Regions from separate parts of the Rheinheimera sp. ATLC3 genome, predicted to be linked through region 3. Evidence: predicted binding sites of a transcription regulator. Region 3 holds the regulator's gene; each other region holds the start of a gene.

Region 1 (3,281 bases), 790 kb from region 3:
CATCAGTTTCTGATTTGACTCTCTCTGCACTAGTGGGTCATCGAAAAGGCCAGGCTGATAAACGCCAGGCTCGTAAAAGTCAGCCAACATCACACCGGCCTTGGCGTATCGATAGCCACTAACCCATAGCCCATCCATTAGCTGCATTGCCTTGTTCAGAAATATCCGGGTATCGCTGCTTGGTTTATCTAACTCGATACTCTTACTGCCGCTATAGGGTGCATCTTTATCGCTAAACGGGCTGGTACGAAGAAATACCGTTAAATGCTTAGCTTCTTGTTGTTCGGTACGCAGTTTCTTGCAGGCCCGGCTGACGTACTCGCTAATGGCCTCCTGCATTTGCTGTTTGTCAGTTATACGCTCACCGAATGCCCGACTACTGACAATCTGTTTTTTAGTTGGTGCCATCTCTTCCAGCGCCATGCAAGACTCACCATTTAATTCCCTGACCGTGCGCTCTACCACCACTGAAAAGTGCTGACGAATAAACTTCGGATCAGCATCTGCCAGCTGCAGTGCCGTATCAATACCCAGTTGCTGCAGGCGTTTGGTTAGCTTGCTGCCAATACCCCATACTTCATTAACTGGTAACAGGGCCAGTAGCTTGCGTTGCCTATCCTTAGAGGTTAAATCGACTACGCCACCGGTTTTCGGCCATGTTTTGGCTGCATGGTTAGCCAGTTTTGCCAGCGTTTTGGTTGGTGCTATACCTACGCAGACGGTAATGCCTGTCCACTTATGCACTACCTTTCGTACTTGTATGCCGAATTCGGTCAGGCTCTGGCTAAAATCAACACCGGTCAAATCCAAGAAAGATTCGTCAATAGAATATACTTCTACCCTGGGAGCCAGGCTTTCAAGGGTGCTCATAACGCGCTGTGACATATCGGCATAAAGTGCGTAGTTGGAAGAGAATGCTACTACACCATGTTTTTGCATTAACTCACGGACTTGAAACACAGGCACGCCCATTTTAATACCGAGTTTCTTTGCTTCTCTTGAGCGAGCAACCACACAGCCATCATTATTAGAAAGCACCACTACTGGCGTGTTCGTTAAGTCAGGCCGGAACAACTTCTCACAGCTGGCGTAGAAGTTATTACAGTCCACCAGCGCAAATACGGAGGGTGTCATTTGCGTTTCATTTGCCTAATAACGTTGGTCACTACCCCAAAGATGTTCAGCTCCTCACCGTTACGTGGTCGTATCGGTTTGTAAGCCGAATTGCGCGGTAACAACATAAGCGATGGCCGGGTACATAACTCTTTCACGGTAAACTCATTGCCTACTGCCGCAACCACGATATCACCATGCTCGGCATCTACAGAGCGGTCTACTACCAATACATCACCGTCATAAATGCCTGCCTCTATCATCGAATCACCCTCAACCCGAACAAAAAACGTGGCATTAGGGTGGCGAATACATAGTTCGTTTAAGTCTAGCGTTCGTTCAACATAATCTTGTGCTGGTGAGGGAAAGCCCGCCTTGACTGGATCGCTATAGAAGGGAATTTGTTGTTTCGGCCAGAAATCGGCGTTACCAATAAATACTGCTGACATACCCACCTCATATATGTATGGATATACAGTATATCAGCCAGGCCAGAATTGGCAATTCTGATACAAAGGAGTTTAATGCTCGCTCAGTTTGGTAACTGTGAAGTCGTTCGGCTTCTATCTATTAGGGAGCCTAAGCAGGTTAGTGCCTCCCTGTAAGAGCTATAGGTTTCGCCAACTTGATACCACTGATTACACAAATAGCCGGGTAGTAATAGGAGTATTGCTTGTTTATCGCTGGCTGGTTTGAGTTTTGCCAAAGACGGCAAGTCATGGCCCACACCATTCCATTGCTGCAGAAGTTGCACTGCCTGTTGCTCAGTGACGCGCTGATTATCCATAACCAAACCTTAAGGGTGAATTATTGGTTAAAAATAGATTTACAAAAGGTTGATGTCAAATAGCTCAGATACTAGAATGCGGTCAACTGTTGAGAGATATAGGGAGTAGACTTCAGGATGAAACCAACTACCGCAAACAACTTTCCTGCTATGCCAATGCCACAACGCCCGTTGAACCCAAGTCCACTCGAAATGGTTATCTATAACTATGAGGTTAAGGCTCGGGCGTTTCATCTTGAGCGACACAAAGCAGCACCCAAAAACGAGTGCCAACTATCAAAACTGCAGCGGATTGCCAAGTGTGAGCGTGATCAAAAACATCTACGGATGGAGCGTCGGAAAATCGCAGCCCATGTTAGATTGCAAACGCAACTTACAGATTACCGTGCTGCTAATAAGCTGAAATCCTCGACTGAATTACAGGTTGAGGAGCACCACCCAACAAAACGCCTTGTTAGAAATATGCGAGCCGTAGGCGAGGTGAAGCCGACATCGTTTCACGAAGCCCACCATATTATTCCAGGCAAAGGTCGATATTTAAAAGTGGATATGTTGACGTGTCGCCTGAACTTACATCAGTACGGCATTGGTATTAATGATCCGGTAAACGGCGTGTGGCTCCGAAACTTTGTCCGAAATACCCCGGATGATTGGGCTACCCCTGATGCCCCAGCTCACCGCAAGCTGCATACCTATCAGTATGAAGAGTGGATTAGCGATTTGCTGTCTAATGACAATCTGCCTGAAGCACTTTATTTAAATCGACTTCATGCTGTTAAAGTGCAGCTTAAAACTGGCACGCATCCAGTCAAAATCCTCGAAGAGAAAAGAAGTAGTTAACTATGAGCACGAAAGTTTATCGCTTAAAACGAGAGATTAATTTGTACGAAGTGCCGGATTTGGATCTGATGCAAGTTGCCGAACTGATTGGTGATACAGATTTAAAGTTGGTTCGCCGGTTTGTCAGATTGCACGAGACTATTAAAGATCGTTGGGTGCAACCAGAATGTACTTTAAGCGAACCTTTTCAAAACGGAACACCGTTACCTGACGTATCCTTTTGGGGTGGCTTCTTACTGCTGAACAGTAAAGCGAAAGAGTGCCTGATGCCTTTAATTGCGAAAGACGGTGAGTTATTGCCGCTAATAATCGAGGGTGTCCACTATGACTTTTTTAACTGTATGTCTGCAGGTAAAGAGCAGGCAGAGTTATGCTTAAAAAAATATCTGGACGGGTTTGAGTGCGGATTAGAAACCCTTGTCTTTGATGAAAATAGCCTGCAGGATTTAAACATTTTTAAATCTGAGCTTGAAGGTTATAAGGCGCTATTCGTATCTGAAGCGTTTAAGCAATGTTGTGAAAGACACCATCTTACTGGTGT
Region 2 (3,281 bases), 1.9 Mb from region 3:
GCCTGACAGCAAGGGCAGCAACCTCATTGTTGGCAGAGCTAAAAGGCAGAGGCCGGCCACTGGCCTGCTCGGGCAAATGCTGATTTTGCAACGACAAACCACTGACAGCAGCACGGCCCAGCCGGGCCTGCAGCACAGAAGTTAGCTGCAATGCAGACAAGCCGCCCTGTACCGGTTGGAACAAGGTATTATTATCCGGGCGCTGCGGTGCAAAGCGTGGCACGTCAAGCTTTATGCCGGATGCAGGCTCAGTCAGGCGCACAGTTTCCAGCTTAAGTTGGCACAACCTCAGCCACTGCGCGGCCCGGTATTCTCCCTGCACCGAACTGATGACTATCGTCAACGGCTTCTGAGCACGAAACCGTATTTCCAGCAGCAACTGATGGCACAGTGCATCAGCGCGCTGCAACTGCCGCTCAAGCTGCTGCAGCAGCAATTTAAGCGGTGTATTAAGCACGGCGGTGTCACTGATATCATAAAGCAGCTCAAGTGTGCTGCTAAAGCCCTGCTGCGGCTGAATATAATCCAGGGCATGATAAAACTCGCCGCGTAGCCGGCCAAGGTAACTGAGCAGACTATGTTCAAACCGCCGGCCAAGCTCTGCCTGTGACAACGCCATCACCTGCCCCAGTTGCTGCAAGCCCAAGCGCTGCAGTTGCTGTTGTATTTCAGTGCTTAAATCTGTAAATCTGAGCGGACTACGCTGTAATTGTGCCAGCAGAACTTCGCCATCGCTGCTGATAAGGTTCAGCTGTTGCCGGGCCAGACATTTAGCCGCCAAAGGTGTGTTGCCGGTTGCATAAAAGTAACGGTAAGGCAAAGCCGCCAGAGCACTTTGCACAGCCTGCCAGCAACCGTCCAGCCCCTGGTACAAACTTAGAATTTGGCATAATCGAAGGTACAGGCCCTCGGGCGGATCCAGCGCAATATCAGGGCTTAGCTGATACAGTTGCTGTGCTACAGCGTCTAACAACTCCAGTTGCCGGGCATGCTGATACGGAATAAGCTGCAGGTTATGACACAGCGCTGCTGCACTTCCCAGTGTCATACCAAACTTAATACCCCGCTCAGCACAGAGGCGGTCAAGCTGGACGATACGGTGCTGCTCATCAACCACCGCCAGTGGCAAAGCCGAAGTTGCCGCTATACTGGTGTTGTCCAGTTGTAATGCAGGAAACTGCAGATACAAATATAGCGCCATGTCAGCCAGCCTTGCGTTGTGCCTGCTTTAGCCCGTCATAGCGATAACTGAGCGCCGGCCAGCGGCTTTGCATATCGACCAGAAAAGGACCGGCAGGCCAACCTCCTTTTCGCTTATTCACATTCAGCAAGACACCATAAGGATGTGCAGCCAGTGTCAGGCTTAAATTCACCGGCAAGCTTAATGCAGCCTGAGGCCGGCGCAACAAGATCAGACTGGCATTACCTTGCTCAGCAGCCAGTTGTAAACGCCGTGCCTGAGCCAGCCGTAACAATACCTGCCACAGCAACACAGCGGCCACACAGCCGCTTTGCAAGCATTGCTCTGCCGCCCATAGCGCTTCTTTACTGTTTTTAACGCTAACAACCAACAACTGCGTCAGATTAATCCCCGCGCCCGCCAGCATATCGGCGCAGGGATCAGCCGGGGGAGAGATCATCACCAGCAAACGCCCATCCTGATGTTGCTGTTGCAAATAGGGTAGCAACAACCGCAGTTCACCTATGCCCTGCTCGGTCTGGATCTCAATCAGGCCGTTTGCCGGAAAGCCACCCGCCAGTTGCTTATCCAACTCAGCATAACCGGATGTGACCGCCTGATACGCGGCCTGCTGGCTATTGCCATGCCACAGCAGCTGACGCCGGGTTAATTGCTCAAGTAATGCAGACATACTCACCTCAAATACTGTATATCGATACAGTATATAGCAACAATATCCGGATGCAAGGCAAAGCCTGGCTGGCCAGTTAAGCTGCAGTTAAGCTGCAACTGTTACAACTTAGCCATACACACAAGAAGGTAAGCAATATGAACAAGATATTAGTAACCTGTAGCCTTGTTTTACTTATCAGTCAGCCGCTGATGGCTGCACCGGATAAAGATAAACCTCTGCCGCCTGGGCTGGCCAAAAAGCTGGAGCAGGGAAAGCCTCTGCCTCCTGGCTGGCAGAAAAAGCTGGCACCCGGCCAGTTTTTACCAGACGACTATTACCGCCGTGGTATTGTACTGGGCCAGCCTGATACAGACGGTATTATCAGTATTCAGATAGAGGGTACTGTGATTGAACTGTTTGAACACAGCCGGGAAATCGTGCGCATCCTTGAAGGCAGGCGCTAAGCCTGTTTCGCCAACAGAGTCAGTACTTCATAGTGGCTACTGTGAGCAAACATATCAAATAGCTGTACTTTTATTAACCGGTATTGGGAAAGCCTGGCTAAATCCTGCGCCAGGCTGTCAGCATTACAGCTTGAGTACAGCAGCCAGTCAGGTGCCAGCCGCTGTATATCCTGGCACAATCCAAGCCCCAAACCGCGTCTTGGCGGGTTTACCACCAGTAAATCCGGCGGTGCTGCTGCCGCCTGCGCAAAAGCGGCAGAATCCAGAGCCTGAAATTTCACATCAGTAAACCCCAGTTCTGCTGCCGATCTGGTCGCACTGGCAATGGCGGCGGGCGCAATTTCAATGCCTGTCAATTGCTGCGAGGGGCTCGCCACATGTAAACCAAAGCCGCCGACACCACAGAATAAATCCCAGATCTTTGTGAAACAACCATGTTGGTGCTGCAGTTGCGCCGCCCAGTCAGCCGCCGTCTGGTAAAGGCTGGCAGCCATCACCGGTTGAGTTTGAAAAAAGCTTTGCGGCTGTAAATACAATGGCACGGCGTTTAATTGCTCAGCCAGAACACTGTGCTCTGTCAGTACAATTTCTTCTTCCCCTTCCAGTATTGCTGCCGGTTTGGGTTGCAGATTAACGGAGCACACTTCCAACTCGGGTAATTGCTGTAGCAGCCAGGGTAAATGCTTTTGTATTGACGCCAGGCAATTTTTAGAACGCAGCACAAAACGCAGCATAAAGCGTCCGCTATGAAGGCTTTGGCTTAGCAAAATAAACTTCAGCTCACCACGGCGGCTTTCAATGTGATACGGCGTTAAACCGGCACGGCTGATAAAGGCTTTACACAGGCTAAAAACCCGCTGAAAAGCTGCCGGATACAGGGGGCAATCGGTTAAGTCGACGGTTTCTCCGCGGGTATTGACGATACCCAGTACCGGAGATTCAGCTGTACCAAGCGCAACCATTT
Region 3 (3,281 bases):
AAGCCTAGCCACTGTGGGGTTCAGCCATTGAGGCTTTTGCACCTCCATTGGGTGTAGATCCTGTTTCCAGTCTGGTACATGCTGGTTCAGGTAATTATTCAGTGTTATCGGCTCACCAAAGTTGACGTAACCATAACCATAGTCGCGTAAATTGCGGATTGCTTTAATGACACCCCAGGCAGACTCTTTCTGTTTGCCGGAACCCTTAAGTTCACGTAGGTAAGTGTTTACTTCCATTACGTGCTCATAGCCAAGGTAAACCGGTACCAGTGTTACAGGCCTTTCAATACCGCGCAGCATCGACTGCAGCGTCATGGCCAGCATGCCTGTTTTGGGCTGCAATAAGCGACCGGTGCGGCTTCGGCCACCTTCGGTGTAATATTTAACCGAATAACCCTTACTAAACAGCTGGCATAAATACTCGCGAAATACGGCTGAGTACAACTTATTACCACTGAAACTTCGCCTGATAAAAAAAGCGCCTCCGCGGCGGAAAATGGGCCCTGCGGGCCAAAAGTTCAGGTTAATACCGGCAGCTATATGCGGCGGCGCCAAGCCTTGCTGATAAATGACGTAGCTTAGTAACAAATAATCCATATGGCTGCGATGACAGGGGACATAGACTATTTCGTGCCCCTTTTGCGCCAGATCCCGCAGCATGTCAGCATTATTAATTTTTATACCCGTGTATAACTTACTCCATAACCAGCGTAGTACCCGGTCACCCACACGTAGCGTCGTAGCGCGATAATCTGCCGCTATTTCCAGCAACAGTTTTCTGGCTTCCTGCCGGGCATCACTGACTGATATCCGCTTGGCTTTAGCTTCATCTTCTATCGCTTTTTTAAGCGCAGGAGCCGCCAGTAGGGCATTAAACAACTGGGCGCGATTCACCAGCTTGGGGCCTGTTGCCGCCAGGCGTTGCCGGTAAAAATGGAATCGCGACATTCTCAGCAGCTTATGGGCTGTCTGCTGCTCGGCACCAAATTCTGCGGCCATTTGTTTCAGTGCTACGGCCCGGCTAAACCGAACCAGCGTATGGCGGCCGGATATCAGTACTATTAAGAGTTTCGCCAGCCAGTTTGGTGCATGTGCTTCGCCCAATAGCCATTTAATGCTATTTTCTTTACCCGGCGCCCGGCCCCACAGTAATGAAATAGGCACTAGTTGCGCATCCAGTGCCGGATCATCAAGATGAGCCTGCAACAAAGCCTGCCCTTGCGCCAGTGCAGTGGTTTTTCCGCGTTTCAGCCATAAAGTATGAGGTTTTTCAAGAAATAACGTCCGTGGATGCTCGATGCCATTTAGGCTGACATCCTCTGCCGGATCGGGTAGTCCGAGAGATCCACAAACACGGCGGATTGCTGCTAAATCTGCTGCTGACTCCGTAGCGCAAATGTAAAAGAATGGCCTGTTTTTATCTAACGCCAGTTCTGAAACAGCTTGTTCGGGAACAATTTTGTACTTCAGCAGCGGCCACATTGGCCATTTTAATAAGGCTGCAAACAATTTTACCGGCCGGAACATAGCCTACTCACCTCAGTTAAAAAGTCGCCTAGCATAGCACGTCAGTGTAGTGCAGAAAAATGTGCGTCAGCACAGATGCTTGCAATTGTAGCATGCCTGTATATACTCACAGTATTAACTGTACAGGTAACCAGCACTATGAGACCACTGACGCCACGCCAGGCAGAAATTTTGCAGCTGATAAAAGATTATCAACAAGATAGCGGCATGCCACCAACCCGCGCCGAAATTGCACAACAACTGGGCTTTAAATCGGCAAATGCCGCAGAAGAACATTTAAAAGCCCTTGCTAAAAAAGGCGTTATTGAAATGATGCCTGGCACTTCGCGCGGTATCAGATTGGTTGATACAGACGAACCGGAGCAACTGGGGTTGCCTTTGATTGGTAAAGTTGCCGCTGGCCAACCGATACTCGCAGCAGAACATGTGCAGGAGCATTATCAGGTAGACGCAAACTTGTTTAAACCCCATGCTGATTTTTTGCTCAGGGTGCAAGGTATGAGTATGCAGGACATCGGCATTCTCGACGGGGATCTGTTGGCGGTGCATAAAACCAGTCAGGTGCAACCTGGCCAGGTTATTGTTGCCAGGGTTGATGAAGATGTTACCGTAAAAAGATTTCAGCGTGATGGCAGCACTGTTTTTTTACATCCGGAAAATAGAGATTTTGATGTAATTAAAGTGGACTTACGCGTCCAGCACTTTGCCGTCGAGGGCTTGGCTGTAGGCGTTATCCGTAACGGAAATTGGTTATAATTTGTACTAACCTCAATAAGTTATTTTTACAAAAGCGCTGGTACGACCACCTAGGTTTGCCAGCGCTTTTGTTATTTAGGGGTTTACACTGAGTGTAATTTGGATAATTCTTAACCTGAAACTGATTAAAAAATAACAACAGGGTCAGTTCCGGCTTCTGCGCTAGCCCCGAAGCCGACGCTAACAATAAAAATAATAAACTGATGAAACTTCATACATAGGTTCGGGATGGGTGTGTAAGGACCGTGTAGTACTGTGTACTTAGTTTCTGCAGTTTGCTTTGCAAAATGACAGAGGAGAAGTCCAGTGACGAAAACGCGTAGTCTTCGTTGGTCGCTGCCAACCCTGCTTTTAGCTGCATCGGCTAATGCAGCAGATATGCCCCTGAATATGACCAAAGGGGTAACAGAAATCAGTCAGCGGGTATATCACCTGCACATGACAATTTTCTGGATCTGCTGCGTTATTGGTGCAGTGGTGTTCGGGATCATGTTCTGGTCCATCGTTCGCCACCGAAAAGCACGGGGTGTGCAACCCGCCCAATTCCATGAAAGCACCAAAGTAGAAATACTCTGGACCGCCATACCGGTACTTATTCTGATTCTTATGGCCATTCCGGCCACCAAAACCCTGATCGCAATGGAAGATACTACTGAGGCTGATGTCACAGTAGTCGTCACCGGTTCGCAGTGGAAATGGCACTACAAGTATCTGGAGCATGACGTTGAGTTTTACTCTTTACTGGCTACGCAGAAAGAGCAAATAGCCAATAGATTTGCCAAGGGTGAAAACTACTTGCTGGAGGTTGACCGGCCACTGGTTCTGCCGACTGGCAAAAAAGTACGTTTTCTAATGACGTCAGATGATGTGATTCACTCATGGTGGGTGCCGGCGTTTGCTGTTAAAAAAGATGCTAACCCGGGCTTTATTAATGAGGCCTGGACCCGTATCGACGAGCCTGGCATATACCGGGGCCAGTGTGCTGAGCTGTGCGGCAA

Evidence for each region. The regulator LexA, encoded in region 3, represses DNA repair genes until DNA is damaged. The targets are predictions, from matches to a motif close to TACTGTNNATATNNACAGTA.
Region 1: the regulator LexA is predicted to act here: its motif matches at 1,574-1,593, upstream of umuD (translesion error-prone DNA polymerase V autoproteolytic subunit).
Region 2: the regulator LexA is predicted to act here: its motif matches at 1,884-1,903, upstream of imuA (translesion DNA synthesis-associated protein ImuA).

What each region holds. Positions count from the first base shown of each region.
Region 1 is NZ_CM182103.1:1,613,598-1,616,878, reverse strand. Features, by position in the region: gene umuC (translesion error-prone DNA polymerase V subunit UmuC) at 1-1,134, opposite strand, end outside; gene umuD (translesion error-prone DNA polymerase V autoproteolytic subunit) at 1,131-1,562, opposite strand; gene AC5SV9_RS07560 (AHH domain-containing protein) at 2,018-2,740, shown strand; gene AC5SV9_RS07555 (imm11 family protein) at 2,743-3,281, shown strand, end outside.
Region 2 is NZ_CM182103.1:478,253-481,533, forward strand. Features, by position in the region: gene AC5SV9_RS02275 (Y-family DNA polymerase) at 1-1,201, opposite strand, end outside; gene imuA (translesion DNA synthesis-associated protein ImuA) at 1,203-1,871, opposite strand; gene AC5SV9_RS02285 (hypothetical protein) at 2,009-2,317, shown strand; gene rlmC (23S rRNA (uracil(747)-C(5))-methyltransferase RlmC) at 2,314-3,281, opposite strand, start outside.
Region 3 is NZ_CM182103.1:2,405,563-2,408,843, forward strand. Features, by position in the region: gene plsB (glycerol-3-phosphate 1-O-acyltransferase PlsB) at 1-1,527, opposite strand, end outside; gene lexA (transcriptional repressor LexA) at 1,666-2,283, shown strand; gene coxB (cytochrome c oxidase subunit II) at 2,590-3,281, shown strand, end outside.